Regions from separate parts of the Streptomyces sp. NBC_01176 genome, predicted to be linked through region 3. Evidence: riboswitches for the same ligand, from Rfam matches in the RefSeq annotation. Region 3 holds a riboswitch; each other region holds the start of a gene.
The links. Region 3 has a riboswitch for S-adenosylmethionine ahead of OG199_RS29855 (aminotransferase class V-fold PLP-dependent enzyme). Riboswitches for the same ligand answer to the same signal wherever they lie in the genome.
Positions count from the first base shown of each region.

Region 1: another riboswitch for S-adenosylmethionine. It lies ahead of thrC (threonine synthase); the one in region 3 lies ahead of OG199_RS29855 (aminotransferase class V-fold PLP-dependent enzyme).
Region 2: another riboswitch for S-adenosylmethionine. It lies ahead of OG199_RS09485 (putative leader peptide); the one in region 3 lies ahead of OG199_RS29855 (aminotransferase class V-fold PLP-dependent enzyme).

Region 1 covers NZ_CP108600.1:5,406,197-5,416,676, reverse strand. Annotated here, with positions in the region: gene OG199_RS23415 (hypothetical protein) at 1-460, shown strand, start outside; gene OG199_RS23410 (NADH:flavin oxidoreductase) at 723-1,877, opposite strand; gene groL (chaperonin GroEL) at 2,074-3,696, opposite strand; gene OG199_RS23400 (cold-shock protein) at 4,051-4,257, opposite strand; gene OG199_RS23395 (MoaD/ThiS family protein) at 4,711-4,986, opposite strand; gene thrC (threonine synthase) at 5,107-6,435, opposite strand; SAM riboswitch class I at 6,453-6,609, opposite strand; gene OG199_RS23385 (glucosyl-3-phosphoglycerate synthase) at 6,777-7,721, shown strand; gene OG199_RS23380 (trehalose-6-phosphate synthase) at 7,848-9,260, shown strand; gene otsB (trehalose-phosphatase) at 9,289-10,164, opposite strand; gene OG199_RS23370 (DUF3263 domain-containing protein) at 10,418-10,480, opposite strand, start outside.
Region 2 covers NZ_CP108600.1:2,243,527-2,254,006, forward strand. Annotated here, with positions in the region: gene OG199_RS09460 (putative leader peptide) at 1-33, opposite strand, end outside; gene OG199_RS09465 (GNAT family N-acetyltransferase) at 97-852, opposite strand; gene OG199_RS09470 (ABC transporter substrate-binding protein) at 893-1,930, opposite strand; gene OG199_RS09475 (amino acid ABC transporter ATP-binding protein) at 1,998-2,792, opposite strand; gene OG199_RS09480 (amino acid ABC transporter permease) at 2,789-3,778, opposite strand; SAM riboswitch class IV at 4,375-4,521, shown strand; gene OG199_RS09485 (putative leader peptide) at 4,558-4,632, shown strand; gene OG199_RS09490 (cell envelope biogenesis protein OmpA) at 4,725-5,504, shown strand; gene OG199_RS09495 (YceI family protein) at 5,730-6,245, opposite strand; gene OG199_RS09500 (MarR family winged helix-turn-helix transcriptional regulator) at 6,375-6,881, shown strand; gene OG199_RS09505 (maleylpyruvate isomerase N-terminal domain-containing protein) at 7,072-7,866, opposite strand; gene OG199_RS09510 (YhgE/Pip domain-containing protein) at 8,193-9,482, shown strand; gene OG199_RS09515 (hypothetical protein) at 9,505-10,480, opposite strand, start outside.
Region 3 covers NZ_CP108600.1:6,904,130-6,914,609, reverse strand. Annotated here, with positions in the region: gene OG199_RS29890 (hypothetical protein) at 1-1,129, opposite strand, end outside; gene OG199_RS29885 (NlpC/P60 family protein) at 1,162-2,193, opposite strand; gene OG199_RS29880 (NlpC/P60 family protein) at 2,417-3,457, opposite strand; gene OG199_RS29875 (NYN domain-containing protein) at 3,901-5,250, opposite strand; gene OG199_RS29870 (hypothetical protein) at 5,285-5,524, opposite strand; gene OG199_RS29865 (rhomboid family intramembrane serine protease) at 5,655-6,386, shown strand; gene OG199_RS29860 (Lrp/AsnC family transcriptional regulator) at 6,383-6,664, shown strand; gene OG199_RS29855 (aminotransferase class V-fold PLP-dependent enzyme) at 6,845-8,206, opposite strand; SAM riboswitch class IV at 8,391-8,507, opposite strand; gene trpD (anthranilate phosphoribosyltransferase) at 8,769-9,833, opposite strand; gene OG199_RS29845 (cytochrome bc complex cytochrome b subunit) at 9,971-10,480, opposite strand, start outside.

The DNA of each region.
Region 1 (10,480 bases), 1.5 Mb from region 3:
GGACCTGCTGGAGGAGACGGTCACCACGGCGGTGCCCACGACCCGCTGCGCCGAGCACCCGAACGGCCCGGTGGACGAGGGTGCCACCGACCTCTGTCTGCTCTGTGAGACGCGCCGTCGCGCCGCCCGCCGCACCGAGGTCAACGACGCCTACGGGCACGCCCGCACCGCCGGCCCCGACGAGTCCCCCGAGCGCACGATGTCCCGGTACGGCGTGCGCGCCGACCGCCCCCAGCCCCAGCAGCGCTGGCTCCCGGAGGTGTGGACGGGGCAGGCCTGGGCGCTGTGCGGCACCCCGCGCCGCGACCGCCAGGAGGCCGAGCGCTATCTCGCCGCGGAGCGCCGCACCCCCCGGCCGGGGATGGCCTACCGTCTGGTCCACGAGTTCACGGACTACGAGGTGCTGCGCATCTGGGGCACCCCGGTCAAGGTCGACATCGAACCGATGGGGAACCTGTAGCGGCCCGTCGAACACCTGTCGCCGCCACCCTTCGCGGCGTGTTGCGCGGCCCGCGGCGGCGTGAAGCTGGCTGGTCAGGAGGTCGAGCGCCTCCCGTAGCACCGCGCGGTACACCGGACACCCCGGTACGTCACGGGTGGCACTCCCCTTGCGAGGGGTGCCACCCGTGACCCGCCGCTCACCGCGCCGACGCGGCACCGGGGAGCGCGCCCCTGGGCGGGCACCAGCGCGCCGGGGTCCCGGCCCGGCCAGGGGAACGGGGTCAGCTGAGCGTCCGCAGCGCCGCCGGGTCGTACGCCTTCAGCTCGTCGAAGCGGCCGGCGAGCACCTTCTGCGCCCACTCGGGGTCCTGGAGCAGCGCGCGGCCCACGGCGACGAGATCGAACTCGTCGCGCTCCAGACGGTCGAGGAGGTCGTCGATGCCCCGCACGGAGGAGCCCTCGCCCTGGAAGGCCTTAAGGAACTCGCCGTCCAGGCCGACCGAGCCGACGCTGATGACCGGCTTGCCCGTCAGCTTCTTCGACCAGCCCGCCAGGTTGAGGTCGGAGCCGTCGAACTCGGGGAGCCAGTAGCGGCGGGTGGAGGCGTGGAAGACGTCCACGCCGGCCTCGGCCAGCGGGGTCAGGATCGCCTCCAGCTCCTCCGGGGTCTCGGCGAGCCGGGCGTCGTACGCCTGCTGCTTCCACTGCGAGTAGCGGAAGATGACCGGGAACTCCGGCGAGACCGCGGAGCGGACCGCGGCCGCGATCTCCGCCGAGAACCTGGCCCGGGCCACGGGGTCGCCGCCGTACGCGTCGGTGCGGCGGTTGGTGCCCGACCACAGGAACTGGTCGAGCAGATAGCCGTGGGCACCGTGCAGCTCGACGCCGTCGAAGCCGATGCGCTCGGCGTCGGCGGCCGCCTTCGCGAACGCCTCGATGACGTCGTCCAGGTCCTGCTGGGTCATGGCCCTGCCGGTGACCTCGGCGCCCTCGTTGGTCAGACCGGACGGGCCTACCGGCGGGGCGTCGGCGAACGGCGGCTGGCCCGCCTCACGCACCATGCCGATGTGCCACAGCTGGGGCACGATCGTGCCGCCCGCCGCGTGCACCGCGTCCGCGACCTTCGTCCAGCCCGCGAGCTGCTCCTCGCCGTGGAAGCGCGGGACCCGGTCGCTCTGCCCGGCCGACTCGTGACCGACGTAGGTGCCCTCGGTGACGATGAGGCCGACGCCCGCGGCGGCACGGCGCGCGTAGTACCCGACGACGTCCTCGCCCGGAACACCGCCCGGCGAGAACTGCCGGGTCATCGGCGCCATCACGATCCGGTTCGGGACGGTCAGGCCGTTCAGGGCGACGGGGCGGGACAGGATCTCGGCGGCACGGGAGGCGGCGTTGGCAGTCACGTACGGGACTCCTCGGAGAGGTCGGTCGGTCATCGGGCGGACGACTGACGGGCATTCCACTCGGTATGTGCATGCGCATCAACGCCCGTCCCTACAACCGCCGGGTCCGGCGCGGCATTCCGGCGCTCTCCGAGTCCTTGTGTGACCCCGGACACGCCCGAGGGCGGCACCCCCTGGGAGAAGGGGTACCGCCCTCGGAACGTCAGGACAGTGATCAGCCGGAGGCGGATCAGAAGTCCATGTCACCGCCCGGCATGCCGCCCGGAGCGGCCGCGGCGGCCTTCTCCGGCTTGTCGGCGATGACGGCCTCGGTGGTCAGGAACAGCGCGGCGATGGAGGCGGCGTTCTGCAGGGCAGAGCGCGTGACCTTCGCCGGGTCGATGATGCCTTCCGCGATCATGTCGACGTACTCACCGGTCGCGGCGTTGAGGCCGTGGCCGACGGGCAGGTTGCGCACCTTCTCGACGATGACGCCACCCTCGAGACCACCGTTGACGGCGATCTGCTTGAGCGGGGCCTCCAGCGCGAGCTTCACGGCGTTGGCGCCGGTCGCCTCGTCGCCGGTGAGCTCGAGCTTCTCGAAGACCGAGGAAGCCTGGAGCAGGGCCACGCCACCACCGGCGACGATGCCCTCCTCGACGGCCGCCTTCGCGTTGCGAACGGCGTCCTCGATGCGGTGCTTGCGCTCCTTGAGCTCGACCTCGGTGGCGGCACCGGCCTTGATGACGGCCACGCCGCCGGCCAGCTTCGCCAGGCGCTCCTGGAGCTTCTCGCGGTCGTAGTCCGAGTCCGAGTTCTCGATCTCGGCACGGATCTGGTTCACGCGACCGGCGACCTGGTCGGCCGAGCCGGCGCCGTCGACGATCGTGGTCTCGTCCTTGGTGATGACGACCTTGCGGGCACGGCCCAGCAGGTCCAGACCCGCGTTCTCCAGCTTGAGGCCGACCTCCTCGGAGATGACCTCGCCGCCCGTGAGGATGGCGATGTCGCCGAGCATGGCCTTGCGGCGGTCACCGAAGCCCGGGGCCTTGACGGCGACGGACTTGAAGGTGCCACGGATCTTGTTGACGACCAGGGTCGACAGGGCCTCGCCCTCGACGTCCTCGGCGATGATCAGCAGCGGCTTGCCCGACTGCATGACCTTCTCCAGGAGCGGGAGCAGGTCCTTGACGTTGCCGATCTTGGAGTTGGCGATGAGGATGTACGGGTCGTCGAGCGACGCCTCCATCCGCTCCATGTCGGTGGCGAAGTACGCCGAGATGTAGCCCTTGTCGAAGCGCATACCCTCGGTGAGCTCGAGCTCCAGACCGAAGGTCTGGGACTCCTCGACGGTGATGACGCCTTCCTTGCCGACCTTGTCCATCGCCTCGGCGATGAGCTCGCCGATCTGGGTGTCGGCGGCGGAGATGGAGGCCGTGGAAGCGATCTGCTCCTTGGTCTCGACATCCTTGGCCTGCTCCAGCAGGGCACCGGAGACGGCCTCGACGGCCTTCTCGATACCGCGCTTGAGGGCCATCGGGTTGGCGCCGGCGGCCACGTTGCGAAGGCCCTCGCGGACCAGCGCCTGGGCGAGCACGGTCGCGGTGGTCGTTCCGTCGCCGGCGACGTCGTCCGTCTTCTTGGCGACTTCCTTGACCAGCTCGGCGCCGATCTTCTCGTACGGGTCCTCGAGCTCGATCTCCTTGGCGATGGAAACACCATCGTTGGTGATCGTGGGGGCGCCCCACTTCTTCTCGAGGACGACGTTGCGGCCCTTGGGGCCAAGGGTGACCTTGACGGCGTCGGCGAGCTGGTTCATCCCGCGCTCGAGACCGCGCCGTGCCTCCTCGTCGAACGCGATGATCTTGGCCATGTGAAGTGGTCCTCCCGGACTGGGGTGGATTGCTCCGGACCGCGCTGGCGCCCGCGACGGACGGCCTGCCTGCCCCGTGGTTCCTTGCACCACCTGGCCTGCGGGCCTCACCGACCCGGTCCTTCGTTATCACTCTCACCTTCAGAGTGCTAACGCAATGATTAGCACTCGCCCCTGCCGAGTGCAAGCGACTCCGGAGGATCCCCAGGTGGACAGGGGCGGCACGACCGCCCTCCCGAGGGGGTGGCGCGGACGTCCCGAAGGGTCACGCGGACGCCCCGGGCAGACCGAAGGGCTCGCACCCCAGAGGGATACGAGCCCTTCGTCACGTCGAACAGTCAGTCGGCGCGTGCTTCAGCCGGTCGCGAGCCGGACCATGTCCGCCTGCGGCCCCTTCTGGCCCTGCGAGATCTCGAAATCGACCCGCTGACCCTCTTCCAGGGTGCGGTAGCCGTCCATCTGAATCGCGCTGTAGTGGACGAAAACATCCGCACCACCGTCGACCGCGATGAAGCCGTACCCCTTCTCCGCGTTGAACCACTTGACGGTGCCCTGAGCCATGCCTAACTCCCCTATTACTGGCCCTTGCACAGGACCGCACTTCGCGGGCCCGGGTCAGACCTCCACCCCCCAACGGATTGGGGGTGTGCGCCGGAACGCGTCGACCGCGGCTGAATGTATCTGCCCAACTGCCGTCTGCAACAGGTCAATCGGACGAGAATTCTGGGCAGGCCCGATCGGGAATATAGGGAGAATTCGCGAAGATTTAGGGCAACTCGGGCCCCATAAAGGCCACATAAGGCTCAAAAGCGCCGGGCACTTTGGCCACTTCTTATCGCAGGCCGACGCGCACTCATATGCATCCGGCATGGATAAGGCGGCGGGTTCCCCAACTGTACCCCGCTCAACCATGCAGAATTGCCCCCTCCGCTTCTCTCACGGAGGGGGCAATTCGATGAACTCTCAGTGATTGGCATTACCCACGGTAATGATTTCACCGTGGGTAACCGCCCGTCAGCCTCCGGCGACGGCCGGGATGATCGAGACGCCCGCGCCGTCCGGCGTCGCCGTCTCCAGGCCCTGCTCGAAGCGGACGTCGTCGTCGTTGACGTACACGTTGACGAACCGGCGCAGCTTGCCCTCGTCGTCGAGGACGCGCGCGGCGATGCCCGTGTGGTTCTTCTCGAGGTCGGAGATCACCTCGCCGAGGGTCCCTCCCTCGGCGGTCACCTCGGACCGGCCACCGGTGTAGGTGCGCAGGATGGTGGGGATGCGGACGTTGACGCTCATGCGGTGACCTCCCGGTCGGATGGTGGCGTACGGCGGAGAGCGCCCCGGCAGGGGCGCGTGGAACTGCGCGACCAGCCCCCGCGGGCCCGTGGCCGGGGAGGATCCTCCCCGGCCGGGCGGCTACGCGAGGCCGGCCTCGCGGAAGGAGTCCAGGCTGGGGCGGATGGTCGCGGTCAGTCCCGTGCCGGCCACCGCGTCCAGCGTCTTGAGGCCGTCACCGGTGTTCAGCACGACCGTGGTGAGCGTCGGGTCGAGCAGCCCGTTCTCGATCAGCTTCCTGGCCACCCCCACCGTCACACCGCCGGCGGTCTCGGCGAAGATCCCCTCGGTGCGCGCCAGCAGCTTGATCGCGTCGACCACCTGCTCGTCGTTCACGTCCTCCACGGCCCCGCCCGTCCGCCGCGCGATGTCCAGCACGTACGGGCCGTCGGCGGGGTTGCCGATGGCGAGCGACTTGGCAATGGTGTTCGGCTTCTGCGGCCGGACGACGTCGTGGCCGGCCTTGTAGGCGACGGACACCGGCGAACAGCCCTCGGCCTGCGCGCCGAAGATCTTGTAGGGCTTGTCCTCGACGAGGCCGAGCTTGATCAGCTCCTGGAGCCCCTTGTCGACCTTGGTCAGCTGGGACCCGGAGGCGATCGGCACGACGAGCTGGTCGGGCAGCTGCCAGCCGAGCTGCTCGCAGATCTCGTACGCGAGGGTCTTGGACCCCTCCGCGTAGTACGGCCGCAGGTTGACGTTGACGAAGCCCCAGCCCTCACCGGCCGGGTCGCCGATCAGCTCGGAGCAGAAGCGGTTCACGTCGTCGTAGTTGCCCTCGATGCCGACGAGCTCGCCGCCGTAGACCGCGGCCATGACGACCTTGCCCTGCTCCAGGTCGTGCGGGATGAACACGCAGGAGCGGAAGCCGGCACGGGCCGCGGCCGCGCCCACCGCGCCGGCGAGGTTGCCGGTCGAGGAGCAGGAGAGGGTGGTGAAGCCGAAGGCGCGGGCGGCCTCGATGGCCTGGGCGACGACGCGGTCCTTGAAGGAGTGCGTCGGGTTGCCGGAGTCGTCCTTGACGAAGAGCCGGCCGGGGTCGACGCCCAGCTCGCGGGCAAGGTTGTCGGCCTTGACCAGCCTGGTCCAGCCGGGGTTGATGTTCGGCTTGTCGGCGACGTCGGCCGGGACGGGGAGCAGCGGCGCGTAACGCCAGATGTTCGCGGGGCCCGCCTCGATGCGCGCCCGGAGTTCTTCGGTGTCGTAGGCCGAGAAGTCGTAAGCGATCTCGAGCGGTCCGAAACACTCCTCGCAGGCGAAGACCGGACCGAGCGGCACCCGGTGGCCGCACTCGCGGCAGGAGAGCGCCGCGGCGGGGCCCAGATCGACGGTGCCGGTGGAGGTGGTGGAAGCCGACGGGTTCGCGGAGGTCGCGGTGTCCGGAGTGCTTGCAACAGTCTGCGCAGCCATGGAGGCGAGGCCCTTTCTCCTCATCTTCCTCACGACGCACTTCGCCGTGAGACGGATTTGGCACCTTCCCGAGCCGGGAGCCCCGCGACGCGATCGGCAATGATCGGTACAGGACCGGCTGGAGGGTTGCCGGGGCTTCATCGGGCCGTATCCCTCTGCCCCTCTGGATGAGCGGTATTCGGTTGTTGGTCTTCAGTTCGGGATGATCTACGACATGCGATGGTCATCCGCGTTGTTCAAGACTGTAACCGAAGGCCAGGACAGTTGAGATAGTCGTCCGAACCGCGAGATGGATCACACCGTGAGACACCGGGTGATCAGACAGTGAGGAGCCGCAGACTGTGCTGAAGGAAGTCGAGCGCTGGCTGAACACACGCTCCTGGTCCGTGGCCGATCGCCCGCTCCACAGAATCATGTCCGCCAAGCGCGCCTCGGGCTCCACGGTGAGCGTCGTGCTGCCCGCGCTGAACGAGGAGGAGACGGTCGGCGAGATCGTCGCCGTCATCCGCCACGACCTGATGCGGCAGGTGCCCCTCGTCGACGAGATCGTCGTCGTCGACTCGGGTTCGACCGACCGCACCTCGGAGGTGGCCGCCGCGGCGGGCGCGCGTGTCGTGCACCGGGACGAGATCCTGCCCCGCATCCCGGCCGTGCCCGGCAAGGGCGAGGTCCTGTGGCGGTCGCTCCTGGTGACGAGCGGGGACATCGTCTGTTTCATCGACGCGGACCTGAGGGAGTTCTCGTCGGAGTTCGTCTCCGGGATCGTGGGCCCGCTGCTCACCGAGCCGGGCGTGGACCTCGTCAAGGGGATGTACGACCGTCCGCTGGCCGGCGCCGCCGGGCAGGGCGGTCGCGTCACGGAACTCATGGCCCGCCCACTGCTGAACATGCACTGGCCCCAACTGGCCGGCTTCGTCCAGCCGCTCGGCGGTGAGTACGCGGCCCGCCGCTCGCTGCTTGAACAGCTGCCCTTCCCCGTCGGATACGGCGTCGAACTGGGCATGCTCGTCGACGCCCTGCACCTGGTGGGTCTCGACGCGCTCGCCCAGGTCGACGTGGGCGAGCGCAAGCACCGCCACCAGGACGGGCAGGCGCTGGGCCGGATGTCCGCCGCGATCTACCGCACGGCGCAGCTCCGGCTGGCCCGCGGTCATCTCGTCCGGCCCTCCCTCACCCAGTTCGAGCGGGGCGAGGACGGTTTCGAGCCGCGTACGTACTCGGTGGACACGGAGGAACGCCCCCCGATGGCCGAAATCTCCGAGTACGTCGCACGCCGGGCGGCGTGAACCGCGTCCCTGGTGAGGGGGTGGTGGACGGCACGACCGGCGCCACCGCCCCGCGGTTCGTGTCCTTCGTCGCATACGGCCGACGGGAACGTTTGAGCGTTTCGGTGCCGGGCTAGGTTTCGAGGCATGGCTTCAACGGCTTCAACGCATGGCACCCACCGGATCCTCGTCGCGTCCAACCGCGGCCCGGTCTCCTACGAGGTGCGCGAGGACGGCTCGCTCCAGGCCCGGCGCGGCGGGGGCGGGCTGGTCTCCGGCCTCTCCGCGATCGGCCCGGACGCAGGCGCCCTGTGGGTGTGCTCGGCGCTCGGCGAGGGGGACCGCGAGGCGGTCCGGCGCGGGGTCGGCGAGGTCGGCGTGCGGATGCTGGACATCGACGCCGCGGTGCACGCGGACGCCTACAACGGCATCGCGAACTCCGTGCTGTGGTTCGTCCACCACATGCTGTACCAGACGCCGCTGGAGCCGGTGTTCGACCAGGAGTTCCGGCGCCAGTGGGCGTCGTACGAGGCCTACAACCACGCGTTCGCGCGCGCCCTGGCGGACGAGGCGGCCGAGGGCGCCGTGGTGATCGTGCAGGACTACCACCTGACCCTGGTCCCCGGCATGCTCCGGGAACTCCGCCCCGACCTGCGCATCGGTCACTTCTCGCACACTCCGTGGGCCCCGGTCGACTACTTCCGGATGCTGCCCGACGACATCGCGGAGCAGGTACTGCGCGGCATGCTCGGCGCGGACCGGCTGGGCTTCCTGACGCACCGCTGGGCGAACGCGTTCACCGCCTGCTGCGAGGCGCTCGTCGGCGGGCTCGGCGACACCCGGGTCGGGGTGCACGGGCTCGGCGCGGACGCGGACTTCCTGCGCGGGCGCTCCCACGAGGCGGACGTCGCCGAGCGGATGGACGCGCTGCGCGAGCAGATCGGTGAGGGCCCCGACGGCCGCGCCCGCAGGGCGATCGTGCGCGTCGACCGCACCGAGCTGTCGAAGAACATCGTGCGGGGCCTGCTGGCGTACCGGCAGCTCCTGGAGGACCGGCCGGAGTGGCGCGAGCGGGTGGTCCACGTGGCCTTCGCCTACCCCTCCCGCCAGGACCTGGCGGTCTACCGGGACTACACGGCCGCCGTGCAGACCCTGGCGGACGAGATCAACTCCGAGTACGGGACGCCGGGTTGGACCCCGGTGGTGCTCCACGTCAAGGACGACTTCGCCCGCTCGCTGGCCGCCTACCGGCTCGCCGACGTCGCCCTCGTCAACCCCATCCGGGACGGCATGAACCTCGTCGCCAAGGAGGTGCCCGTCGTCTCCGACGAGGGGTGCGTGCTGGTGCTGTCCCGGGAGGCCGGGGCGTACGAGGAGCTGGGCGAGGACGCGGTCGTGGTGAACCCGTACGACGTGGTCGGCACCGCGCGGGCGCTGCACGAGGCCCTGTCCCTGCCGGCCGGTGAGCGGGCCGAGCGTACGAAGCGGCTCGCCGCGGCGGCGACGGCCCTGCCTCCGGCGCAGTGGTTCCTGGAGCAGTTGCGCGCGCTGGAGGAGTGAGGGCGCCGTCCGCCGCGGCGGGCCGGGGCTACCGGTCCAAGCGGTCGGCCAGGGACCTCAGCAGGTGGACGACCCCGGCGGGGCCGTCCACCACCAGGTCGGCGCGGTCGGCGAGTTCCGCGACCTCCGAGCTGCCGCTGCACACCAGCAGGCCCGGGACGCCGTCCGAGCGGAGTTTGTCGACGGCGGCGAAGGCGGGGAGGTCGCCGAGGTCGTCGCCCGCGTAGAGGACCGCTTCGGCGCCGACCTCGCGGACGTACTCCAGGAGGGCGACGCCCTTGTCCATGCCCGGCGGGCGCAGTTCCAGGACCATCCGGCCCGGTTCGACGATCAGGCCGTGCCGGGTGGCGAGATCGGCGAGGGGTTCGCGCAGCGACTCGAAGGCGGCCTGCGGGTCCGTGGCACGGCGCGTGTGGACGGCGAGCGCGCGGCCCTTCTCCTCGATCCACGTGCCCTGCCAGGCGCCGACCCGGTCGAGGACTCCCGGCAGCTCGGCGCGGACGGCTGCCACGCCGGGGTGGGGGGCGGGGGCGCTGACGGTGCCCGTGCGGGCGTCCCAGCGTTCGGCACCGTAGTGGCCGAGGACGACGAGGTGGTCGAGGCCCGGGACGCCCGCGAAGCCGCCGTGGCGCACCGCGACGCCGGCGGGTCGGCCGGTGACGACGGCGACGGAGGCGACCTTCGGGGCGAGGGCCGCGAGGACGGGGACCGCGGCGGGGTGGGCGCGGGCCTGTTCGGGGTCGGGGACGATGGGGGCGAGGGTTCCGTCGAAGTCGAGTGCGATCACCGTCCGGGCGGGGCGCGCGAGGATGGCTCGCAGGCCGTCCTGTCCCGCGGCGGTCGCCGGTGTCGGGACGGTGTCCGTGGTCTCGGGGTGTTCCGGGGATTCCGCATGACTGCCCATACGCCGACCCTATCGGCGCCGCCCCGAACCCTCCCACGCTTCGTTCGCCCCCGCCGCCCCTAGGGCCTTGTCCTCGAACGCCGGACGGGCTGAAAATCTGCGGCCCACGCCCGCGTCATCAGCCCGTCCGGCGTTTGAGGACGAGCCCTTCGGGCGAAGCGGGGGTCCAGGGGGCGCAGCGCCCCTGGCGGGGGTCCGGGGGCGGGAGCCCCGATACGGGATGGGTAGGGGCGGCGGGGGCGAGAACCCCGGGTCAGCGGTCGTCGCGGCGGGACTCCCGGACCCGGCGGAGCCGGTTCACCGTGACCGGATCGTG
Region 2 (10,480 bases), 4.7 Mb from region 3:
CACCATGACGCGGAGTCCGGACAGGGCTGGCACGTCCGTCACCTCCGCCCTTCCGTCGCGGCGGGCCCGGGGGCGCGCCGGTTTCGTGGTGTCCTCTCAAGCACAACGGACCGCCCGCGCCGTCTGTTCCGGCTCAGCGGCCGGAGTTCGCACCAGAAGGAAGTCCGTACGGCGGCGCAGGGTGAAGCCGATCGACTCGTAGAGCCGGATCGCGCCGGTGTTCGTGGCGGCGGCGTGCAGGAAGGGGGTGTCCCCGCGCTTCCTGATGCCGGCCGCGACCGCTCTGACCAGCCGAGTGGCCAGGCCCCTGCCCCGGTGGTCCGGCGCGGTGCAGACCGCGCTGATCTCCGTCCAGCCGGGCGGGCGCAGGCGTTCGCCGGCCAGGGCGACCAGGCGGCCGCGGTGCCGGATGCCGAGGTAGGTGCCGAGCGCGATCGTGCGCGGGAGGAAGGGGCCGGGCTCGGTGAGGGCGATCAGGTCCAGGATCTCCGGCACGTCGTCGGGCCCGAGGCGCACCGCGTCGGGTGCGGGTTCGGCGCGCAGCCCGGTGTCGACCAGTTGCACCCCCTGGCCGCTGCGGACGGTCTGCCAGCCGTCGGGGGCGGACCCGGTGCCTGTCACCGGGGTGACGGTTCCCGGGCCGACGAGGGTGGCCAGGTCCGTCCAGGCGCGCGGGTCGGCGAGGTCGGCGAGGGCGGTGAACGGGGAGACGTCCACGGGGTAGCGGGCGGCGCGTCCGACGCGCTCGGCGAAGGAGGCGTGCGGGCCGGTCAGCGCGGCCCACGCGGCGTTGTCGAGGAGGTGGGGTGCGACCGGGCCCCGGGACGGGGCCGGCCGGGCGGGGGATGCCATGAGGGTGTCGTGTCTCCGGGGCGGGGCGGAAAGCCGTGGGTCAGGAGTTGTCGAGCGGCAGTCCCGGCGGGTCGACCCGGGCGGTGTCGACGGCCTCGTTGGAGAGGTTCCACGCGGCGAGCCATTTGGCGTACTGACCGTTCTTGATCAGGTGGTTGATGGCGTCGGCGACCGGCGCGGCCAGGCCGCTGCCCTTCTTCGCGGTGGCCGCGATCAGCCCCTGGAGCGTCGCGCCCGCCCCGGAGAACGTGCCCGCGTTGCGCGTCGGGTCGGGAGACTTCGCGGTCTGGGTGATGTGGTAGGCGATACCGGGGTTGGGCCCGAAGGAGGCGTCGATCTTCCCGCTGGACAGTGCGAGGGCCGTGGCGTTGTTGTCCTGGTAGTACTTGACGGTGAGCTTCTTGCCCTCCTTGGCGAGCTTCGCCTTCCACTCCAGCAGGATCTTCTCCTGGTTGGTCCCGGCGCTCACCGCGACGGTCCGGCCGGCCAGGTTCCGGTAGTCGCCGTCGAAGTTCCAGGTGCTCTTCTTGCGCACCTCGAAGGCGAGGTTGTCCTGCCGGTAGGAGGCGAACTCGTACTTCTTCTTGCGTTCCTCGGTGTCGGTGACGTTCGAGAAGGCGATGTCGACCTTGCCGCTGTCAATGCCGACGAACAGGTTCTCCCAGGTCGAGTTCTTCACCTCCGGCTTCAGGCCGAGGACCGCGGCGACCAGCCGGCCGAGGTCGGGTTCGGCGCCGGTGAGGGTCTTCTGGTCCTGCCCCACGTACGCCAGTGGCGGGAACCCGGCGGGCAGCGCGCCCACTCCGATCACCAGCTTGCCGCTCCTGGCCACCGACTTGGGCAGCTCGGCGCTGATGGACTTGACCTCGGGCACGGTGAGTTCGGTCTGTTGTGCGGCGCCGTTGGAGAGCGCGCCCAAGGTGACGGTGCCGGGGGCCGCGCCGGCGGTCGTGGTGGCGGCGTCGCTCTCGCCCCCGCACGCGGCGAGCCCGCCGGCGAGGGTGGCGACGGCGGTGGACACGGTCAGGCCACGCAGGAGTCCGGTACGGAGGGTGCGGGAGCGGGTGCGGGTGCGCATGGGTCGTCCTTGTCAGGTGTGCGGTGAGGGAGTGGTGCGGGGGCGGATGAGCGGTGTCCGGGCGGGTTCAGAGGACCTTGCTCAGGAAGTCCCTGGTCCGCTCGTGTACCGGGTGGTCCAGCACCTGGGCGGGCGGACCCTGTTCGACGATCCGGCCGGCGTCCATGAACACCACCCGGTCGGCGACCTCGCGGGCGAAGCCGATCTCGTGGGTGACGATGAGGAGGGTGGTGCCGCTGGTGGCCAGGTCCTTGATGACGGCGAGGACCTCACCGACCAGTTCGGGGTCGAGGGCGGAGGTGGGTTCGTCGAAGAGGATGACTCCGGGCCGCAGCGCGAGAGCGCGGGCGATGGCCACCCTCTGCTGCTGGCCGCCCGACAACTGCCGTGGAAAGGCGGCGGTTCTGTCGGCGAGTCCGACCCGGCCCAGCAGGGTGCGCGCCAGTTCCCGCGCTTCGGGCCTGCTCAGCCGGCCGGTGGCGACCGGCGCGGCCGCCACGTTGTCGAGCACCGTCAGGTGCGGGAACAGGTTGAAGTTCTGGAAGACGAAGCCGATCCGGCTGCGCTGGGCCAGGATGGCCCGCTCGCTCAGTTCCTTGAGCCGGCCGCCGTGCCGTCGTACGCCGATCGGCTCGCCGTTCAGGCTGACATGGCCGATCTCGGGCTTCTCCAGGTGGTTGATCACCCTGAGGAGCGTGGACTTGCCGGAGCCGGACGGTCCGAGGACGACGGTGACCTCACCGGGCCGTACGGTCAACTCCACTCCGTCCAGGACACGTTGGGTCCCGTACCACTTGTGCACGTCGTGGACCTCGACCGCCGCGGGCCGGACGTCGGGCTGCTCCGTCACCTCGGCGGTCACAGGGCCGCCTCCTTCCGGACACGGTTCCGCAGGTCGCGCAGACCGGTGCGGAGCTTCTGCAGCGGGGTGGGCGGCAGGGTGCGCAGCGCGCCCCGCGAGTAGTACCGCTCGACGTAGAACTGGACGACCGACACGACGCTCGTGAGGATCAGGTACCAGACGGTGGCGACCAGCAGCAGCGGCACGATGTCGCCGGGGTAGGTGCTGCCCATGCTCTGCACCGAGCCGAACAGGTCGAGCAGGGAGACGTAGAAGACCAGCGAGGTGCCCTTGATCAGGCCGATCAGCTGGTTGACGTAGTTGGGGGTGATGGAGCGCAGGGCCTGGGGGAACACGATCCTCGTGAACTGGTAGCCCTTCGGCAGACCCAGCGCGGAGGCCGCCTCGTGCTGGCCCTGGTCGACGGAGAGGATGCCGCCCCGCACCACTTCGGCCGCGTACGCCGCTTCGTTGAGGCTGAGCCCGACGACCGCGACGACCATGTCGGTGGCGAGCCGGGACTCGTCGAACGTGAGGAAGGCGGGGCCGAACGGCACACCGAGGCTCAGCGTCCGGTAGAGCGCGGAGAAGTTGTAGAGGAAGAGCAGGACGACGATCAGCGGCACCGACCGGAACAACCAGATGTAAACCCAGCTCACGGCACGCAGCACCGGACTCCGGGAGAGCCGCGCGAGTGCGAGCAGGATGCCGCCCAGCAGTCCCGACACGGCACTGTAGACGGTCACTTCGAGGGTGATGAGCAGGCCGTCGAGGATCGTGGGACGCAGGAACCAGTACTGGAACCTGTCCCACTGGAAGAACGGATTGGTCGCCAGGCCGTGGACGATCTGGGCGACGACGACCAGCACGATCGCCGAGACGATCCAGCGGCCCGGCCGGCGCAGCGGCAGCACCCGCTGCGCGGCGTACGGCCGCGGTTCGACCACGGGAGCGGGAGGCGGCTGCGCCGTGCCCAACGGCACGGCGGAGCCGAGGGATTCACTCATGGAGGGCTCCAGGCGGCTCGGACTCCCCCGGCACGGCCCGTAGAACGACACGACGGGAACGCGCACGGGGGAACGAACCCGATGCGGGGACGAGAAGGGGGAGACCACCGGAAGTCCGCCGGTTCGGCGGCGGCACACGGTGGTTCGGAGATCACGGACCCGGGATCGGACACCGCGGATCAAGGACCGGGCGTTCAGGGACCGGAGGGTCGGCGGCCGGGGTTCAGGGACCGGCGATCAGCGAGGGAGTGCGTCAGCCCTGACAGAGACAGCGGGCGTCGGGGGAGGGACAACACCGTGCCGTAAGGGCGCTGCCGCCGTCGGCGCGGTGCCGCTCCGGACGACGGTTCGTGAGCACGCGGTCGCGGCCGTGGGACCGCGAGGCGGTCTTCCCCTGGGCTGCGTACATCGCGGTCACCGTCACCGTTCCGGCCCGTGGGGCCTCGTGTTCACCGGAGTTGCTCCGGTCCGATGCGGCGTAAGTTAGGCACGGCCCCGAACGAATGTCAACGCTCGGCAGCCCGGATGACCACGTCGTGAGACCGCGCGGACGCCTTCTTGACGAGCCCACGGAGCGGACCGAGACTGGCGGGGACGGTCACGATTGTCAGCGCCCTTCGCACGGTTGCTTCCGTGCGAGGCGGTTGATCGGCCCCGGCCCGCTGACAGGCAACCCTTCCACCGCGACGGGGTGCCCCGGGTGACGACCGGGTCCCGCCGGAGCGGCGGGGCAAGCGTGGTCTCGCCTCTCGCGAGCCCCGGACACGGGAGCGACGGGAATGACCGGAAAGGGCACGAGCGGTCTGACCAGGCGCCTGCACATCGATCTGCAGCGGGTCTCCAGCGCCTACTAGTCCACGGTCCGGACGGTACGTCAGCGCGGTCACTCCGTTCCGCCGCTGCCACCCCCCGGGGTGGCGGGGCTTCGTCGTTCCCATGGAGAGTCATGCCCGAGACAGTCTCGCTCAGTCCGACCGCCGCCGCCTCCCACCACTGCGCCCCGGCCTCACCTGCCGCGGGGGCGGTTGTCGCCGCCGCCCCTCGGGCGGCCGCGCCCGCGCGTGGACACCGCATCCGCAGTCGCATCGGAGTCGGTCCGGCCGGCGGTTTCTATCCGGCGCCGCACCGCTATCAGCTGTACCTCTCCGAGGGCTGTCCGCGCTCGCTGCGCATCTCGATCACCCTCGGCCTGCTGGGACTGCGCGACTCGGTCACCACCACGCTGCTGACGGGGCCCGCCGGGACGCCGGACGCCTGCGCCGCCCTGCGGGCCGCGTACGAGGCCACCTGGCACCACTACGACGGCCCGCTCACCGCGCCGGCGCTGTGCGACCGCTGGAGCGGACGCATCGTCAGCAATCACACCCCCGACATCCTGCGCGACCTCGGCGAACTTCCGGGCTGCCGCGACGGCAACGGACTCCCCCGGCTGCACCCGCCGTCCCTCGCCGCGGACGTCGACACCTTCCGCGTCTTCCTCGACCGGAATCTCGCCCCGGCCGCCCCGCCTACGGCGCGGTCGGCCGCTCTCCGCTCACTGGATCAGCAACTCACCGCGAACGAGCATGTGTTGGGCGACGAGTTGACGGCCGCCGACGTCGACGCGTGGGTGGCCCTCACCCACCTCGGCGCCGAGGACGTCCTCTCCCCGTACGGCCGCCTGCGGGACTACGTCCGCAGGCTGGGCGCCCACCCGGCCTTCCACGAAGCGGTGCGCCGGGCCTGACGGGCGTCCGGGGCGTCTCCCCGGACGACCTCGGGCCGCGCCCACCCGAGCCCGCGGCGAGCGGAGCCCCCGGCCACCGGGGGGCCGTTCGCCGTCTCGTCCTCGGCCGGCCCGGCAAGGCGCGACAGCGGGAACCGCGGGGCACCGGCCGCCGTGTCCGGCGGACCGTGGAGCCGGACGGCCGCTGCCCGCCGCCGCGCCGACGACGGGCGGTGATCCGCCGGATCAGCCCTTGACGCGGGTGAAGACGAGTGTGCCGACGACAGTGGTCAGGCCGCGGAGCATGCCCATCTGGTTCCAGCCCATGTCGAACTGGTCGCGGTCCACGGTGAACTCGGTGCCGAGGGTGACGTCTTCGGCGCTCGCCGCGCTCACCCGGGCGACGACGGGCTGCGGCCTGGTGATGCCGTGCACGGTCAGCTGACCGGTGACCTCGACGGTGTCGTCCTGGGTGACCGCCGCGTTGTCCACCGCGAAGGTGATCGTGGGGTGCCGTTCCGCGTCGAAGAGGTCCGCCGAGCGGAGGTGCTTGTCGCGCTTGGCGTTCTTGGTGTCGAGGGACGCCACGTCCAGGGTGACGGTGCCGCGGGCGGTCCCGTCGGCCTGCACCTCACCTTCCCCGGTGACAGCGGCGAAGGCGCCCTTCACCGTGACCAGGCCCCACATCGTCTTGTGCCGGATGACGACGCTGGTACGGGCGGGGTCGAGCTGCCACAGGCCGGTTTCGACGGCGACGGTCATGAGAGTTCTCCAGACGGTTAACAGTGAGAGGTGAGGCACGGGCCGTGGGACAACCAGCAGTCATCCAAATTTGGACGATCACAGGCTAGCCCGTTCTTCAAATTTGGACAACCGGTAGACTGTGACACCATGGCCGACTTTCTCGCCCCCGCTGACCTGCCCGAACACGAGCCGGCGGCCGACGACGGCCTGCTGCCGACCGAACTGCGGTCCTGGATGAGGCTGCTCGCGGCGGCCGGGGCGATCGAGCAGCAGCTGCGCGCTCGCGTCAAGGACGCCCTCGGTGTCTCCCACGACGAGTTCCTGGTGCTGTGCCTGCTGGCCGACCAGCCCGGCTCCAGTCTGCGCATGACACAGATCGCCGAGCTGCTGGGCCGTCCCAAGACACGGCTGACCTATCAGGTGGCCTGTCTGCAGCACGCGGGCCTGATCACGCGGCGCTCGGCCTGCGGGGACAAACGGGGTATCGAAGTGGCGCTCACGGACAAGGCGCGCACGCTGCTGAGGGAGTCCTCGCGCCCGCTGGCCGACGCCGTCTCGCAGGCCATCGCCCGCACGGCGTGCGCGCAGCGGTACGAGCAGCTGCACGACTTGTTGCCGCCCTCCGAGGTTCCCGTTCCCGGCGACGATTCGTAACGCACGGGTCGTGAAGCACGGTTCGTGAAGCGGGGGCGGGCCCGGGAAGACCGTGAGCGGGACGGCCCGGAAGACCGGCTGAGAGTGCCGTGACGCGACGAACGCGCCGGTGCCACGGCCCGGAAGCGCGGGGCCGCCCCGGCGGACGGCCTCGCGCCTCGGATGCCGGCCGCCGCGACGACCTAGCAGGTCAGAAGCCCGGGAAGACGCGTCGCAGGTCGTCCAGGGTGAGGTCGTCCCCCTTGAGGTTCACCCCGGCCGGAGTGTGGGCGGGGGCGTGGCGGCCGGTGACGAGCCGCAGCCACCACTCGGCCGGGGCGTTCAGTACGGCGTCGGGCTCGGCGGGCTCGTCGACGAGCGCGACCGAGTCACCCAGCACGAGCCCGAAAGCACGCACGGGAGAAACCGTCCGCACGGCGATACGGGCGTGGCGGCCGCCCAGGGCGTCTGCCTTGCCGAGGAACCCTATGAGCAGACCGGCCTGGGCGAGGAGCGGCTCGGTCGCCACCGGCAGCAGCGCCGCCGTCGGGTCGAAGGCCACCTCGACGTCCCAGGTGTGGTGGGTGAACTCGCCGAGCCGAAGGCCCGCGAGCGTCGCGACGTCCACGGGTGCCGGCAGGAAGCCGAGCTCCACGCGGAGTTCGTCCCGGGCCCGCGCGTCCAGCGCCTCGTAACCACGCACGAGTTGCTCGTCTGCGTCCACGAAACCCTCGGCGCGCTCGGCCGGGGACATCGCGTCCCAGCGTGCCCACACCGACTTGTTGAAGTCGCCGTCCCGCGGTCCGGTGCCGTTCAGCGCGCCCTCCAGCGAGGCGAGGCCGATCTCGGCGCCGCTGCCGAGGTGGCTGAGGACCTGGGAGACGTCCCACTCCGAAGCGCCCGAGCGCCGGGTGAGGTCGGCGGTGGCGAGCCCGTGCACCACGGAGGTCAGGTAGTCGTGTCCGCTGCGCAGCGCGGCGATGGTCTGGTCGGCACGGTCGGTCATGTCTCGACTCCGGGGAAGGGTGGGATGGTGCGGGAACCGTACCCAGGACGGTCGCCGTCGAAGACGGTGGGGGCAAGAGGGGCCGTCGATCCATCCCGGGGCGGTCGTCCGCGCGCCGGGCCGGCCGAGCGGCAGCGCGCTCCGCACGACCGGCGACGACGCGGCGCACGGCGCCCTCCGCACGCCCCGTCCACTCGCCCCGCTCACCCCCGTCCCGCACCCGGCGAGTCGCTGAACACGGTGCCGCCGCACCCCGCATCCTGGCCTGGCGGGCGCCTCCCATCCGGTCCCGTACCTCCCGCGCAGCCCCTGACCCACGGAGGACCATGGCCGCCGACGGCACACCCGCTCCCGACCACCCCCCTGTCCCGGCCACTGCCGTCTCCCTCCTGCGCCGCCCCAGGCTGTGGCTGCTGCCGACCGTGCTCAGCGGGCTGCTCGCACTGCTGCTGGCCCTCCTCTACATGGGCGGCATCGTCAATCCGAACGGAGCCCTGCACGACCTGCCCATCGGCATCGTCGACACCGACCAGGGCAGACCACTGCCCGGGCAGACGACGAACCTGGGAGCACAGCTCACCCGCGCGGTCGTCGCCGACACCTCCGGCAAGGCCCGCTGGGAACGGCTCACCCGTGCCCAGCTCCAGGACAGACTCACCTCCGGCAGGATCTTCGGGGCCCTGGTCGTCCCCGCCGACTTCACGGCCTCCGTCACCGCGCTCACCACCTCGACCGCGACGGCCCGGCCGACGCTCACGGTGCTCACCAACCCGGGTCTGGGCAGCCTCGGCTCCTCACTGGCGAGCCGGATCGCCCAGCAGACCGCCCAACAGGCCTCGCTGACCATCGGCAAGCAGCTCACCGCCTCCCCCGCCGCCGCGGGGACCGACTCCACGACCCGTCTGCTGCTGGCCGACCCGGTGACGGTCACCACCCGGGTCGGCCACCCCATCGGTGAGCACAGCGGCCTGGGCCTGACCGCGTTCTACTACACGCTGCTGCTGGTCCTGACCGGGTTCCTGGGGGCGAACGTCATCAACAACGGCGTGGACACCGCGCTCGGTTACGCCGACAACGAGATCGGCCCCTGGCACACCCGCCGCCCCACCCTGCCGATCACCCGTACCCGGACGCTGCTCCTGAAGATGGGCATGACGGCCGGTATCGCCGTCCTGACCACCACGCTGGTGATGGTCGCCACCCTCGGGATCCTCGGCATGGACGCCTCCCACCTGCCGCTGCTGTGGATCTACTCCTACTGCGCGAGCGTCGCGGTCGGCCTGGGCGTCCAGGCCATCAACGCGGCCTTCGGCGGGATCGGCCAACTCGTGTCCATGTTCGTGTTCATCGTGCTCGGCCTGCCCTCCTCCGGATCGACCGTCCCGTTGCAGGCCGTCCCGGGCTTCTACCGCTTCCTGGCCGTCTTCGAACCAATGCGCCAGCTCGGCGGTGGCGTCCGCGCCATCCTCTTCTTCGACGCGCGCGCCGACGCCGGTCTCGCCCGCGCCTGGCTCATGATCGCGATCGGTACGGCCGTCGCCCTGCTCTTCGGGCTGGCGATGACCCGCTACTACGACCGCAAGGGCCTGCATCGCCTGACCCCGCAGCCCGCTTGAACCGGCTCACGGGAGAAGGCGGTCAGGAGGACGACGAGGAACGAACGGGGGCGAGCAGGAGGTTGGGGTCGGTGGCCGTCGTGTACGCGGCGCTGAGGACATAGAGGGTGCCGCGGCGCAGCGCGAGCGAGGTCGGGTTCTGCAGTCCGTCCGCGGCGGTGAGGACGGTCGAGGAGGTGCCGTCGCGCCGGATGCGCACGACCGTGCCGGGGCCGTTGAGCGCGGCCAGGATCTCGTCGCCGCGGCCGGTGAAGGCGAAGTCGTCGATACCGGTCAGGCCCGTCGCCGTGACGCGCACCGGTCCGGGCCGCCCTCCGGGGCCGAACGGGATGCGCAGGACGGTGCCCCGGTCGAGGTTGGTCGCCCACAGCGCGCCGCGGTGGATCTTCAGGCCGTTGACGCCGAGGAAACCCGTCGCGGCGAGTTCGGGGGCGGCGGACCAGGTGGTGGGGTCGCCGCCCGCGGTGGGTACGGTGCGGATCTCTCCCCGTACGGAGTCGGCGATGTAGAGCCGGTGGCGGTGCTCGTCCAGTGCCAGTCCGTTGGGCAGGCCGTCGGCGGGGAGTGGAGCGACCCGGTGCGGGGTGCCGCCCGGACGCAGCCGCCACACACCGGTCAGGTCCGGGGTACCGCTCGCGTAGAGGAAGTACAGCGTGCCGTCGTGGGCCCGGACGATGCCCGTGGTCAGGGCGAAGCCGAGCGCCGGGGTGTGGACGCCGCCGTCGGCCGGTGCCGGCAGGGTGGCCAGGACGCGCGTCGCGCCGGTCGTGCCGACGGCGGCCACCTGACGGGCGGCCGCGAAGGTGACGTCGGCCGTGCCGTCGGGCTCCAGCGCGATGTTCTCCGGCATCTGCCCCCGCGCCAGGTCGAAGTGCGCGGCGATACGGGGTGTCACGACCGGACCCGTCACGGCCGGACCCGTCGCGGCCGCTGCGGAGATCTGGGTGAGGGCCGTGACCGTGGTCGTCGCGGCGAGGGTGACGGCACAGGCGAGTACG
Region 3 (10,480 bases):
CGCCCCGCAGCGCGTCCTCCACGGCCCCCGCCCGCTTCCCGTGGTCGCCCACCGCCCGGTAGAACTCGTTCAGCCGCACCTCGCCCCAGCGGTCGGCGATCAGCCGGCAGGCCGTCCAGCCGCCCTCGTACGCCCGCGCCAGCCGCGCCGCGTCCCCGGTGAAGCCGAAGTCCCCGTCGGCCGGCAGCGCGGCCGGCAGGTGGCCGTCGAGCACCGCCCGCTGCAGCTCCGGCGCGACCTGTGCCGTCGTACGCCCGCTGCCGCGGTAACCGACCCAGTCCGCGTACCCCTCGGACAGCCACAGGGGCGTGGCGGCGGTCGTGTGGGCCCGGGTGGCGACGTGCGTCGTCTCGTGGGTCAGCACGACCTGCTTGCCGAGGTCGCCGAGCACCCCGTACGCCTCGGGGTTGACGATGATCCGGTCCGCGGGCGCCTTCGCCGGGCCGCCCGCCTCGCCGGTGGTGACCGCGGCGATCCCCCGGTAGCCGGACGCCGACGCGCCGAGCAGCCCCGCCATGCCCTCCAGCGACTTCGGTACGAGGACGACGACGTGCCCCGCCCAGTCCGTTCCCCAGGCCTCGGACACGGCGGGCACCGCGCGGTCCGCGAGAGCCGCGTAGGCCCGCAGCCGCTCACCGGACTGCCCGACCCCCAGGACGAGGCTGTGCGCGCCCCGTACGGCCGTCACCGCGCCCTGCTCCCACAGTTGCCGGCCGGCCTTCTTCGCGGGCGCGTCGGAGGCGACCCGCCACCGCCCGCCGTCGTGGACCAGGCGCAGGGTGCGGGCCACCGTGACGGGAGCCCCGTCGTATCCCTCGACGCGATAGCGCAGCTCCGCGTCGGCGGTGGCCCGGTCCCCGGAACGGCGCAGATCGGTCAGGTGGTACGACCAGGCGGCCAGCGGGACGGCGCGCAGCCACCGGAACTCGGTGACCGATCCGGTCGGTTCCTCGGTGGCGCGGTACGCCGCCTCGTCCCGGTCGAGGACCGCGGACGCCCGCCGGTCGAGGACCTGCTGCACCTCGGCGGCCGCGGTGTCCGGCGCCGGATGTCCGCCGCAGCCCGCCAGCACGCCGAGCAGCAGCACCAGGGAACACCCCGCCCGCGACGCACGCCTTCGACCTGCCACGTTCCCGATCGTACGGCGGTCCGGCGGCGCGGTCAGACCCGCGTCACGGACGAGATCGGCATCATGCCCACCGGGTCGTAGCGCACCGCGGCCCCGGGATAGGGCGCGTGGATCACCTGCCCGTTGCCCGCGTACATCGCCACATGACTCGCGTCCGACCGGTAGGTGACCAGGTCGCCGGGGAGCGCCTGGGAGAGCGGCACCTGGCGTCCGGCGTACCGCTGCTCCTGCGAGGTGCGCGGCAGACCGACCCCGGCCCGCGCGTACGACCACTGCATGAGGCCCGAACAGTCGAAGCCGCTGGGCCCGTTGGCGCCCCACACGTACGGGCGGCCGAGCGCGGAGCGGGCCGCGGCGAGGGCCGCGGCGGCACGGCCCGAGGAGGGCACGGCGCTGCCGAGGTCGGGGATGCCGGGGCGTCCGGAGCGCGAGGCCCGGTCGTAGGCGTCGCGCAGGGCGTCGGGCAGCGAGTTGAGCAGCCGCCGCGCCTCGGTGAGTTTCTGCTCCACGGTCCGCTTGTGGTGGGCGACGGCCCTGCTGCTCCGCTCCAGCTCGGCGAGTTTCCCGGTCGCCTCCTTCCGCTCCTGGGCGAGATCGCGCATGGCGAGCTGGAGGTCCTTGAGTTCCTCCGCCTGGTGAGCGGTGATCCGGTCCAGCACGGCGGCCTTGTCGAGGTATTCGGCCGGGTTGTCGGAGAAGAGCAGCGCGAGGGAGGGGTCGAGGCCACCCGCGCGGTACTGGGCCACGGCGAGCGAACCGAGCGCGTCCCGCATCGTGTTGATGCGCTCCTGCTGCCGGGCGATCCGGTCCTGCGCCGTGCGCACCTCCTTGCGCAGCGAACCGGCGCGTTCGCCCGCCTTGTTGAACGCCTCGGTGGCCTTCTCCGCCTGCGTGTAGAGGCGGTCCACCTCGGCCCGGCTGTCGTCCTGCGGTGCCGCTGCGGCCGGTACGGCACCGAGGGCTGCGGCGGCCACGGACATCACGGTGACGGTGATGCCGGCGATGCCCGCGGCGCTGGCGCCCCGGTCGGACCCGGACGGTGCACGGCGGCGATGGGACCCCACGGTAGCCGCTCTCCCTTCCGCTGACGGTCCCCCGGAATCGGGGGAAACGCGGCAGACAGTAGCCGTGCGACTACGCAGCGACCAAAGACCTCCGGGGGCGCACATGGCTGCGCCCCGCCGGAGACGCAGGTCACCGACGGGGCGTGGGGTCAGCGGGAGTTACCGCGATTCGCCCGTTTGGGCGGCATACCGAGGAGATCCCCGGAGCGGTTCGGAGGCCGGATCAGACCCGGACGCCGAACTGGAACGCTCCACCGATGGTGCTCATCGACTCGTAGCGCACGACGGTGCCGGTGCGCGGGGCGTGCAGCACCTGGCCGTTGCCCGCGTAGAGCCCGACGTGGTGCAGGTCGCCGAAGAAGAAGACCAGGTCACCGACCTGCAGATCGCTCTGCGAGTAGATGCGGGTGCCTATGGTGGCCTGCGACTCGGAGGTGCGGGGGATGGAGACACCGGCCTGGGCGTAGGACCAGGAGGTGAAGCCGGAGCAGTCGAAGGAGCCGGGGCCGGTGGCGCCGTAGACGTACGGGGTGCCGATCTTGCTCTGTCCGGCGGCGAACGCGGCACCGGCGCGCCCGGAGGCGGCCTTGCCGGGGTTGCCGAGGACCGTGCGCTCGCTGGCACGGGTGGCACGCGACTGCTCCTCGTCGAGAGCCGCCTTCTCCTTGGCCGTCAGGGAGTTGAGGAGCTTCTGCGCGGAGGCGAGCTTGCCCTGGACTTCCTGCTTCTTCTTCTTGAGCTCGGCGCGGGTGTCGGAGAGGTCCTTGAGCTTCTCGGACGCTTCCTGGCGCTGCTGGGCGAGCTCGCGCTGCTTCTCCTGGACCTTCTTCAGCGCCTCGACCTGCTGACTGCTCAGCTGGTCCATCGCGGACGCCTTGTCCAGGTAGTCGTCCGGGTTCGAGGAGAGGAACAGCGCCACGGAGGGGTCGATGCCGCCGGTGCGGTACTGGGCGCTGGCCATCGAACCGAGGCCGGCGCGCAGCTCGTTGAGGTCGTCCTGGCCGCGGGCGACGTTGTCCTGCAGGGTGCTGATCTGCTTCTCCAGCTTGTCCTGCTTCTCCTTGGCCCCGTCGAGCTTCTCGGTGGCCTTCTCCGCCTGCTCGTAGAGGGCGTCGACCTTCGCCTTGACCTCGTCCTTGCTCGGCTTCTCGCTGGGCGCGGCGTTGGCGGCGTTGGCACTGAGGGCCACGGCGGCCGCCGCTGCGGTGGTGAGCACGGTCACACGGGTGCGGCTCGGCTGCTTGGGTCGACGGTGGGACGCCACGAAGGCGAGCTCCTTCTTCCTCCAGCCGCCTGCCGAAACGCCGACGGGCGGTGCCCCTCCGCCGTCACTCCCAATGAGTGATCACCCGAGCGGAGGTTCGAGCCAGACCCTAGTGACCTTCCTGTGATCAGTTCAAATCCAAACCTGAAAAATCTCGGCTACCGAGCGCATTCTTTGCACTCAACTCACCTGCAGTGATGCGCGATTGACGCTACGTTGCGTGAAGGCCTCGCCAAACGGGTCATCGCGCCCGGACGTTACACATGGGACGTACGGGCGCTTTGAGGCGTAGGCCACAGATCGCCGACCCGGCGAAAACCACTTGCCGAACCCGGAAAAGACGCTCGCCCGACTCCGCGGAAAGCACTCGCCGGACCCTGCGGAAAGACGCTCGCCCGACCCCGCGGAAAGAAGCTCGCCCCACCCTGCGGAGAGGCGCTCGGCTAACCCCGCGAAAAGCGCTTCAGGAGCACCGCGGAGGCCACCGGCCGGGCGCCCGCCTTGGCGATCCCGTCGGCCACCTCACGGTCGGTGGAGACCACGATGACCGGCCGCCCCGGCGGCTCGGCGCGCACCAGCTGGCGGATCAACTCGTCCGCGGTGACGCCGGCTTTGGAGAACAGCACCCGTACCCCGCGCGGCGGCGCGAGCAGCACCGGCGCGGCCAGCTCCGCCCCGTCGAAGACACAGGTGACCTCGGCGCCGGTCTGCGCGGCGAGCTGGGAGAGCTGCCCCAGCAGCCGCAGCCGCTGTTTCTCCAGCGGCATCTGCGGATAGCCGGTCTTGGTGACGTTGTAGCCGTCGACCACCAGGTGCGCCTGCGGCAGCGCGAGCAGCTGGTCGAGGATCGCGGGATCGTTCTCGGACAGCGCGCGAGCGGCGATGTCCTTGGGGGTCATCCGTCCCGGTTCGACCGCGTCCACGGTCTCGGCGGGCCGTACGGACACCGGCGGCAGCGCGAGTTCGCGGCGCAGCCCCTGCGCCGCGTCCAGCACGGTGTCCAGCAGCAGCCGGACGCGCATGTCCTCGACGCTGCGCCCCTCGCGGGCCGCCTTACGGGTGGCCTCCAGGGCCGCCTCGGCCTCGGAGAGCCGTGTCTTGAGCCGCCGGCTCTCGCTCTCCGCGGCGGACACCTGGGCCTGCCCCTCGGCCCGCCCGGTGTCCATCTCGCCCTGCAGCTTGCGCAGCGCGGCCTCGCCCCGTTTGACGTCGCTGAGGGCACCGCGCAGCTTGCGGTGCAGCGACTCCGACTCCTTCTTCGCCGACTCCAGCTCGGCGCGCAGCCGTTCGGTCTCGGTCCGGGTGTGCGCACGCGCCTCGGCGAGCTCCTCACGCAGCCGCTCCAGCTCCGCGCGGCTCTCCTCGTCGGCACGCTCGGCGTCCGCCCGCAGGGCCTCCTCGCCCGCGGCGGTCACCAGCTTCACCCAGCCCGTGGGGCGCAGCACGTAGGCCGCGGCCGCCACGTCCAGCGGGTCCGCGGCCGGGGGCGGCGCACCGGAGTCGAGGGCGCCGACGAGCTCCGGCTGCGCCTCTCTGAGCTTCTCGGCGATACGCTGCCGGAAGAGCGGGTCGGTCTCCAGTGCGGCGGCCATCGCGTTGCCGGCGAACTTCGCCCGCCGGTTCGGGGCGAACCGCGCGTACTGCCGTAGCTGAACCGGCAGTTCGGCGATGGTCAGACCGCCGAACCCGTCGGAGACGATCTGTACGACACGGCGGCGCACGCCGTCGGGCAGCGGACGGTCGAGCACCTCGGCGGCGCCGTCGTCCGGCTCCCCGCCTGTGGTCTCCGCCATCCGTCACTCCATCGTCCGTGCGGGGCCCGCTCCCTCAGGAGCCGGCGCCCGGCCTGTCCACCAGTTCCACCTGATCCACCGCGTTGCACCAGCGACAGCGCACCGACTCGATGGTCTCACTGACCACCTCGCGCTCCTCCACGCTCGGCTCACCGCCCAGGTCGAGGTGCACGTACTCGACGACCTTGGACGAGCGGGTCACGTCGAAGCGCGTCAGATTGCCGCACAGGGTGCAGCGCCAGCGAGTCTCGGCGGTCGGAAGGGGAACCGTCATGTGGCAGTCGCTTTCCTTCTGGTGTCCGTGTGGCTCGTAACCCTACGGCCTGGCGGGTACTCGACGCTCGGCCGTCCGGAGCGGCGAGGCACTCTGCGTGCATCGGTCCGGTTACGTCATGCTCTGCAACATGATCGGCAACTGGAGTACGAGGGTCGGCAGGACGGTGCGGGCCCAGTCCGCGCCCGTGGCGTACGGGCTGATCGTCCTGTGCTGCGTGATCTTCGTGATCGGCCCGGCGTCGGGGTTCAATCCGACGTACGGCACCGGGGACGAACTGCTCGTCGCGCAGCGGGCCTATTTCCGGCGCTGGGGCGTGGTGCCCGCCGACCTGCTCAGCGGGACTCCGGGCGCTCTGCTGACCCCCGCGACGGCCCTGTTCATCCACGGCAGCTGGCTCCACCTCCTGGGCAACATGCTCTTCTTCTACGTCTTCGGGGCCATGACCGAGGAACGCATGGGCCACTTCGAGTTCGCCCTCTTCTACGTCGGCTGCGGCTATCTCGCGCTGGTCGGTTACGCGATCGCCAACTCCACCTCCGAACAGACCCTGGTCGGTGCCTCGGGAGCGATCTCCGCGGTCCTCGGAGCGTTCCTCTACCTTTTCCCCAAGGCCAGGGTGACCAGTCTCTTCCCGTTCCTCTTCTTCCTGCCGCTGCGCTTCCCCGCCTGGATCGTGCTGCCGTTCTGGGCGGCGCTGCAGTGGCTGGCGGCGGGCCGCAGCCCCTCGGGCCCCGGGGTCGCCTATCTGGCGCACCTGGTGGGCTTCTCGCTGGGCTTCCTCTACGCGTGGGTGCGCTTCCGGCGGCCGACTAGAGTGAAAGTCCCAGCAGCGGCCCCCGAGGGAGAAAACCAGCCGTGATCACCGCGATCGTGCTCATCAAGACCAGCGTGGACCGGATCCCCGAGATCGCCGAGTCGATCGCCGCGCTGGACAGTGTCAGCGAGGTCTTCTCCGTCACCGGTACGTACGACCTGATCGCCATGGTCAGGGTCAAGGCCCACGACGACCTGGCCGACGTCATCCCCGGCAGCATCAGCAAGATCCCGGGGGTCGAGGGCACCGACACGCACGTCGCGTTCCGCACGTACTCGCAGCACGACCTGGAGGCGGCGTTCGCGATCGGCCTGGACTCCTGACCCACACCTCCTGCCCCACCGCGCGACCCGAGGGCCGCCAGGTGAGGGCGGCCGGCCGAGGGTCGCCACCCGAGGGGGCCCGGCCCGCCGCAGGGCCGGCCGCGCCGCTCGGTACCTCGCCCCGTCCCGGCCCGCGACGCCGCTCCTCGTCGCGTCGCGGAACCTCCGCGGCCGCCGGAGTCAGACCGCGGGCACGCAGCGACCGCCCTCGGTCCGGTAGCGCCACTGCGCACCGTCCCGCACGAGCTCCTTCACGGCGCGCACGAAGCGCTCCACGTGCTCGTCCGGGGTGCCCGCCCCGAAGCTGACGCGGATCGCGTTGAGGGACTTCTCGCCGGGCGCCGCCTCGGGGGCCCCGCACTCGCCCTGGGTCTGCGGGTCGCTGCCGAGCAGCGTGCGCAGCAGCGGGTGCGCGCAGAAGAGACCGTCGCGCACCCCGATGCCGTACTCGGCGGAGAGCGCCGCCGCGAAGTGCGAGCTGTTCCAGCCCTCGACGACGAACGAGATGACGCCGACCCGGGGCGCGTCCTCGCCGAACAGGGACAGCACGCGCACGGCGGGCACCTCGGCGAGACCCTCCCGGACCGTGCGGATCAGGTGCCGCTCGCGGGCGACGATCCGGTCGAAGCCCTCCTCGGTGAGCGCCTTGCAGGCGGAGGCGATGGAGTAGGCGCCGATGACGTTGGGGGACCCGGCCTCGTGCCGTGCCGCGCTCTCGTGCCACTCGACGTCGACGCCGCCGTCCGCGCGCCGGGCGACCTTGCGGCTGGCGCCGCCCCCGGCGAGGTAGGGCTCGGCCACCCGCAGCCAGTCGGAGCGGCCGGCGAGGACACCGGAGCCGAAGGGCGCGTACAGCTTGTGCCCGGAGAAGGCGACCCAGTCGACGTCGAGGTCACGGACCGACACGGGGTGGTGCGGGGCGAGCTGGGCGGCGTCCAGGACGATGCGGGCGCCGTGGGCGTGCGCCGCCGCGGCGAGCTCGCGCACCGGCCACAGCTCGCCGGTGACGTTGGAGGCGCCGGTGACGCAGACGAGGGCCGGTCCGTGGGGGTCGCGGTCGGCGAGGGCGCGTTCCAAGGCCGCGACGGCCTGCCGCGGGGTGCGGGGCGCGTCGAGGTACGTGACCCGCGCGTCCTGCCAGGGCAGCAGCGAGGCGTGGTGCTCGGTCTCGAAGACGAAGACCTGGCAGTCGGCCGGAAGGGTGGCGGCGAGCAGGTTGAGCGAGTCGGTCGTCGACCGGGTGAAGACGACCTGGTCGTCCTCGCGGCAGTCGAGGAACTCCGCGACGGTCCTGCGGGCGTTCTCGAAGAGGTCGGTGGACAGCTGGGAGAGGTAGCCGGCTCCGCGGTGCACGCTGCCGTAGTACGGGGCGTACGCGGCGACGTCGTCCCAGACGCGCTGGAGGGCCGGGGCGCTGGCGGCGTAGTCGAGGGCGGCGTAGGTGACCTCGCCGCCGGTGACGAGCGGGACGGTCACATCACGGCCCAGAACGGGCAACGGGGCACAAACGGTCTGGTCGGCGGCAGCGGTGGAGACAGACATGGCGCACTCCTGTGAGAGGCAGGCGGAAGCACCGCGCGAGCGGGGGCGTACGGAGGTACGCGCGCGCGGCTCGGCGCAGGTGAGGGTGAAAAGAGGTGTGCGGAGGCGGGGCTCTACGCCCTAGCGCATTCGCTTGCTCACAGAAGGCTCCCTCGAACGACCAGGACCCCTGGGATTCTCGAGGGGTCCGCGCTTGCCGTAGACCTCGCTGCCTACGGCCTGGTCTTCACCCGGGGCACCCCGCCACGGACGGAGGGTTGCCGGACAGCCGGCCGGGGCCTGATGGCTGTCGCTCATGACCTGATACCGCATCCTGCCACACGATCTTCCGGACGCAACCCCGGCGTCCATATGGCGGAACGACCTCGCCCTCGAAGTCCGTGACGCCCTCGACACTCTCAGGAGCGCGGGGAACTGCGCGACCAGCCCCCACCCGCCCGCACCCGGAAAACCACCACGAACGGGGTCCGGGGTGAAGCCCCGCGGACGGAACACACGGAGACGACGCGGGCGGGCGGGGCCCAGCCGAAAGGCCGCGCCCCCGCCGGCCCCCGCCCAGGAGTCAGGCGTTGGTGGCCGTCACCCAGCGGTCGAGTGCGGCGTGCGCCGCGCCGGAGTCGATGGCCCGAGCCGTCTTCACCATCGCGGCACGGAGCTGGTCCACCAGGGACGCGTCCGTCGGGGACAACGCCACCAGCGCCGCCGCCGCGTTCAGGACCACGGCGTCCCGTACGGGCCCCGTCTCGCCGTCCAGGACACGGCGGGCGACCTCCGCGTTGTAGGCGGCGTCGGCACCCCGCAGGGCCTCCACGGGCACCAGGTCGAGCCCGACGTCCCGCGGATCGAACCGCTCCTCGGTCACCTTGCCGTCCCGCACGACCCAGACCTTCGACGTCGCCGTGGTGGTCAGCTCGTCCAGCCCGTCGTCACCGCGGAAGACCAGAGAGGAGTTGCCGCGCTCGGCGAAGACGCCGGCCATGATCGGCGCCATCCGGGCGTCGGCGACACCGACCGCCTGTGCCCTCACCCGTGCCGGATTGGTCAGCGGACCGAGGAAGTTGAAGACCGTCCGGATCCCCAGCTGTCCGCGCGCCGCCGCCACATGACGCAGCGCCGGATGGAACTTCACCGCGAAGCAGAAGGTGATCCCGGCCTCCTCGGCCACCTCGGCCACCCGCTTCGGCGTCAGCTCCAGATTGACGCCGAGCTTTCCCAGCACGTCCGAGGCACCGGACGCCGAGGACGCGGCCCGGTTGCCGTGCTTGACGACCTTCGCGCCGGTACCGGCCACCACGATCGACGACATCGTGGAGATGTTCACCGTCTTCGCGCCGTCACCGCCCGTGCCGACGATGTCGACGGTCTCCCCCGGCACCTCGATCACCTTGGCGTGCTCGTACATCGTGCGGACCAGGCCGGTGATCTCCTCGACCGTCTCGCCCTTGGCCCGCAGCGCCACCACGAAGCCGGCGATCTGGGCGTCCGTCGCCTCGCCGCTCATGATCCGGTCCATCGCCCAGGCCGTGTCGTCCGCGCTCTGGTCCCGGCCGTCGAGCAGGCCGTTCAGCACCGCGGGCCAGGAACGGCCCGCCGCGATGTCGCCTCCAGCGGGGGTCACAGCACTCATCTGCCGCTCCTGGGTTCGTAGACAGGTACAAGCAGGGTCCACCCTATCCAGCCCCGGGCACGGCAAAGAGCCCCCGTCCATGGGACGGGGGCTCCTGCCGTGGCGATCAGTGGGACCGGTGAGGACCGGTCGGAGGATCAGTGGTGGCCGTGGCCGCTCGTGATCTCCTCGTACTCCTCGACCGTGGGCTTGGGGATCTGGCTGTGCTCCCCGTAGAAGCCCTTGCTGAGCTTGGCACGCAGCCGCTGCGCGCCGTTCACCTTGCGCTCGACACCGTTCTCGTCGACCACCGGGCCGATCTCGGCGGGCTGGTACTGCTCGTGCGCGGTGAGCGTGTGCAGGGCCTCCTGGCCGAGCGGCTCGTGCACCTCGATGAACTCACCGTGCGGCAGGCGCTTGATGATGCCCGACTCGCGGCCGTGCAGCACCTTCTCCTTGTCGCGGCGCTGGAGGCCGAGGCAGATCCGCTTGGTGGCGATGAAGACGAGCACCGGCACGACGAAGAACGCGATCCGGACGAACCAGGTGATCGAGTTGATCGACAGGTGGAAGTGCGTGGCCCAGATGTCGTTGCCGCCACCGACCAGCAGGACGAAGTACCAGCTGATCCAGGCCGCGCCGAAGGCGGTACGGGTCGGGACGTTGCG